2 regions of the Clostridium sp. CM041 genome follow, and region 2 is predicted to be linked to the other one. Evidence: a T-box and tRNA genes for the amino acid it is inferred to sense, from the RefSeq annotation. Region 2 holds a T-box; the other holds one or more tRNA genes.
The links. A T-box is a leader RNA that pairs with one kind of tRNA and senses whether it is charged. The one in region 2 lies ahead of ACWJJT_RS12365 (glycine--tRNA ligase), so its partner is inferred to be a tRNA-Gly.

Region 1 (2,195 bases), 690 kb from region 2:
ACTGCTCATGCTGATGTAAGTGTAAAAGGGTACATAGGAAATCCTAATGTAGATTTGCCTGCAAACAAACAGGGGAAACTTGATGTAAGTGCTGCCATTGGTATGGATGGTTATTTAAGGATTATAAGAGATTTGGGACTAAAGGAACCGTATATAGGTCAAGTGCCAATCTCTACAGGTGAAATTGGGGATGATTTAGCTTATTACTTTACTGTATCAGAGCAAACGCCGTCTGCTGTGGGACTCGGAGTTTTAGTTGACACGGACATGAGCATTAAAGCTTCAGGAGGTTTTATAATACAAATGATGCCTGGTGCAGATGAATTTTTAGCTGATATAATAACGTATAGACTTGAAGAAATTCCATCTATAACTGAATTAATAGCAAAAGGGATGAACATCGAAGAAATTTTGGAATTTATTTTTGAAGATATGGAACTTAAAATACATGAAGAGGTTAAGCCGACGTATAAATGTGATTGTTGTAGGGAAAGAGTTGAGAAGGCCTTAATAAGTATAGGTAAAAAGGATTTAGAGGAATTATATAATGATGGTAAAACAGAAGAACTTAAATGCCATTTTTGTAATGAAAATTATGAATTCAATCATGAAGAAATTGGGAAATTACTTAAAGAAGCTAATTCATAGAAAAAATACATCTTTGGATAAAGAGAATATAGTATTTGTGATATTGCTTTTTATAGTGAGCAATACACAAACTATATTCTATAGTAATATATGTTTCAAATCGTAGTAAAGTGGAGTAAATTTGACAAATAGGGAGTATAATTCAAATATACATGAATATCCGCCGTATTTATGGTTGACAGCCGTAAGAAAATCTTATAATATAATAAAGTACTCACAAAGTACACATGGACGAGGAAGTTAACAATAAAGTAAAAAAACAGTTAACACATAAAGTAGTTGACAAGTTTTATGAAATGATGTAAACTGTACTAGTCTGATAAAGATATGTGGGAGCATAGCTCAGCTGGGAGAGCATCTGCCTTACAAGCAGAGGGTCACAGGTTCGAACCCTGTTGTTCCCACCACATATGGCTCAATAGCTCAGTTGGTTAGAGTGCCGCCCTGTCACGGCGGAGGTCGAGGGTTCGAGTCCCTTTTGAGTCGCCATTTAAATTTACTAAATTTAAAATTATTAAGGCTGGATAGCTCAGTCGGTAGAGCAGAGGACTGAAAATCCTCGTGTCCCTGGTTCGATTCCTGGTCTAGCCACCATGTTGCGGAAGTGGCTCAGTGGTAGAGCGTCACCTTGCCAAGGTGAACGTCGCGAGTTCGAATCTCGTCTTCCGCTCCAACTATAATTATGAATAATGGCGCTATAGCCAAGCGGTAAGGTCAAGGTCTGCAAAACCTTTATTCCCCGGTTCAAATCCGGGTGGCGCCTCCAAAACAATAAAAAGTAGTCCAAATGCTGATGTTTCAGCAATTGGGCTACTTTTTATTTCCGCATATTCTGGATTCTTTAGACTCTCAAAATACTACCTCTATCGATTAGTTTTCCATTTCTTAAAAACACGGGTTCTACCTTATGCTTATTTAAAAAATTTAATACTTCTTTCCCATACAAATAATGATCTAAGTGACCATAAAAAGCTAAGACATTATCTTCGATAAGACCTGTTACGCCACCTATAAAACCGTAGTTAAGCCCGGGAAGGATAATATCACCAGGTGGGACTAATAAAATATCTATTTTTTCAATGCTTAAAGCCTTAGCGATAGAAACATCACTAGTTATGACTGCATGATCATTTACAATGCAAGTAGAGCATTTTGTATAACCTTGCTTAACGTTTATTAATTTTCTGTTTTTCAATAGTGACAAAAGATTAGTGTCAGTAAAATTAACTGAGTGAATAAAAAGATTGCCTAGGCTTAATGAATTGAGACATATATCATAAGGGTATTTATTTTTTAAAGTTGAATTTGATTTATAAACTTTATAATTTAACAAAACTAAGCTCAGTATGAATTCGTTATCCATGTCTTTATGAACTATAATATCATTGCCTAAAATATGCATAAGCATATCAGGGTGACCACATACAGCCTCGTATAAAATGTTACTAGGAGGGCAAATAAGCAAGTTATATCCTCTAGAAACTAAATATTCCTTTTCTTCGTTATGGATTCTAAAATCAACAATAATATTTTTCATTACAATACTC
Region 2 (2,195 bases):
TGATAGCTTACGTTTGTGAAAAGGTTCATGGAACTACAAAGGTTAATTATCAAGGAACTGAAATAGATTTTACACCACCATGGAGAAGAATTACTATGGTAGATGCAGTAAGAGAATATTCAGGTGTGGACTTTGATAAAATAACTACTAATGAAGAAGCTAGGGTTATAGCTAAAGAAAAGCATTTACAATTTAAAAAAGAATTAGAAAATTGCTCAAAAGCAGATATATTAAATGAATTATTTGAAGTATATGTGGAAGAAAAACTAATTCAACCAACATTCTTATGTGATTACCCTGTAGAGATATCACCTCTTACTAAAAAGAAGAGAGGAGATTCAGAGTTTACAGAGAGATTTGAAGGCTTTGTGTTTGGAAGAGAAGTGTGTAATGCATACTCAGAGTTAAATGATCCAGTAGTTCAAAGAGAGAGATTTATGCAACAAGCAAAAGAAAGAGAACTAGGTGATGATGAGGCTTATTTAATAGATGAAGAATTTATGAGTGCATTAGAAACCGGAATGCCACCAACAGGAGGACTGGGCATAGGAATCGATAGAATGGTAATGTTCTTAACGGACTCTTATTCAATAAGAGATGTTATCCTATTTCCTACAATGAAACCAATTCAGTAATTTAAGAAAATAAAAAGGATATTTTAGTTAATCTAAAATATCCTTTTTATTTTTTAAGCATAACTATAGCACTTAAAATCATAAAATTATAAAAAAAAAGAAAAAACTATTGAATTTTTAGTTATGTATGTTATAATGTTGTTGTAAGCAATAATAATCCGCGATAGCTCAACGGTGGAGCACTCGGCTGTTAACCGATAGGTTGAAGGTTCAAATCCTTTTCGCGGAGCCATTTTTTATTTTTGGAACTCAATATTATAAGAAATCTAATGCATAATAAAATAATTCACTGTGATAAAGAAGAGTAGTAGTAGTACTTTATAAGAGAGATTGTGGCTGGTGTAAACAATCAAAGTATTATTGTGAAAGGGACTTTTGAGTGTATAGAATTTAAAGTAGGGCATGTGCCAATAAGGGTGGAACCGCGGAAGTAATTTTCGTCCCTTAGGGTATAGTCTTTTTTTTATACGTAAAATAAAAGAGAATGCTTTATGCGGGTGTGATAAATTGAATTGGTTATATTTAGGGTAAATAGGAAAGAATACAAGATGTAATGTTAATATATTGTAATGACCATTGAGAAGTATATAAAACAAGATATCATTAGATTGTAAAAAAAATAGGAGGGGTTAATATGGCATTTGAAAAAAGTATGGATAAGATAGTTGCGTTATGCAAAAACAGAGGGTTCGTATTCCCAGGGTCTGATATATATGGTGGGCTCGCTAATTCGTGGGATTATGGTCCTCTGGGAGTTGAATTTAAAAACAATGTTAAAAAAGCTTGGTGGAAAAAATTTGTTCAAGAAAGTCCATATAATGTAGGCGTAGACTGCGCTATACTTATGAACCCAGAGGTATGGGTTGCGACGGGCCACGTTGGAGGATTTTCAGATCCGCTAATGGATTGCAAAGATTGCAAAGCTAGATTTAGAGCGGATAAGTTAGTGGAAGACCATATGACAAATCAGGGAGTAGAAGTAGCTACTGCTGATGGATGGTCAAATGAAGAGTTAAAAGAATATATAGCAAAAAATGAAATAGTATGTCCTAAATGTGGAAAGAAAGACTTTACTGATATTAGAAAATTTAATTTAATGTTTAAGACTTCCCAGGGAATAACAGAAGATGGAAAATCAGAAATATATTTAAGACCAGAAACGGCTCAGGGTATCTTTGTAAACTTTAAAAATGTTCAAAGAGCTTCAAGAAAAAAAGTTCCATTTGGAATAGGCCAAGTAGGGAAGGCTTTCAGGAATGAAATAACACCAGGGAATTTTATTTTTAGAACTAGGGAATTTGAGCAAATGGAATTGGAATTTTTCTGTAAACCGGGTACAGATTTAGAATGGTTTGCATATTGGAAAGAGTATTGTGCTAATTTTTTGTATAATTTGGGAATGGAAAAGGAAAATTTAAGATTTAGAGACCATGGAGAAGAGGAATTATCTTTTTATAGTAATGCTACTTGTGACATAGAATTCTTGTTTCCTTTTGGATGGGGTGAATTATGGGGCGTTGCTGATAGAACTGATTATGACTTAAAGAAACATATGGAACA

Region 1: it has a tRNA-Gly gene. The T-box ahead of ACWJJT_RS12365 (glycine--tRNA ligase) is inferred to sense a tRNA for this amino acid. The anticodon was not compared.

What each region holds. Positions count from the first base shown of each region.
Region 1 is NZ_CM143648.1:3,312,179-3,314,373, forward strand. It holds gene hslO (Hsp33 family molecular chaperone HslO) at 1-648, shown strand, start outside; tRNA gene ACWJJT_RS15625 (tRNA-Val) at 980-1,055, shown strand; tRNA gene ACWJJT_RS15630 (tRNA-Asp) at 1,061-1,137, shown strand; tRNA gene ACWJJT_RS15635 (tRNA-Phe) at 1,167-1,242, shown strand; tRNA gene ACWJJT_RS15640 (tRNA-Gly) at 1,247-1,321, shown strand; tRNA gene ACWJJT_RS15645 (tRNA-Cys) at 1,340-1,414, shown strand; gene ACWJJT_RS15650 (DUF6873 family GME fold protein) at 1,490-2,185, opposite strand.
Region 2 is NZ_CM143648.1:2,623,039-2,625,233, forward strand. It holds gene lysS (lysine--tRNA ligase) at 1-635, shown strand, start outside; tRNA gene ACWJJT_RS12360 (tRNA-Asn) at 793-867, shown strand; T-box leader at 918-1,083, shown strand; gene ACWJJT_RS12365 (glycine--tRNA ligase) at 1,270-2,195, shown strand, end outside.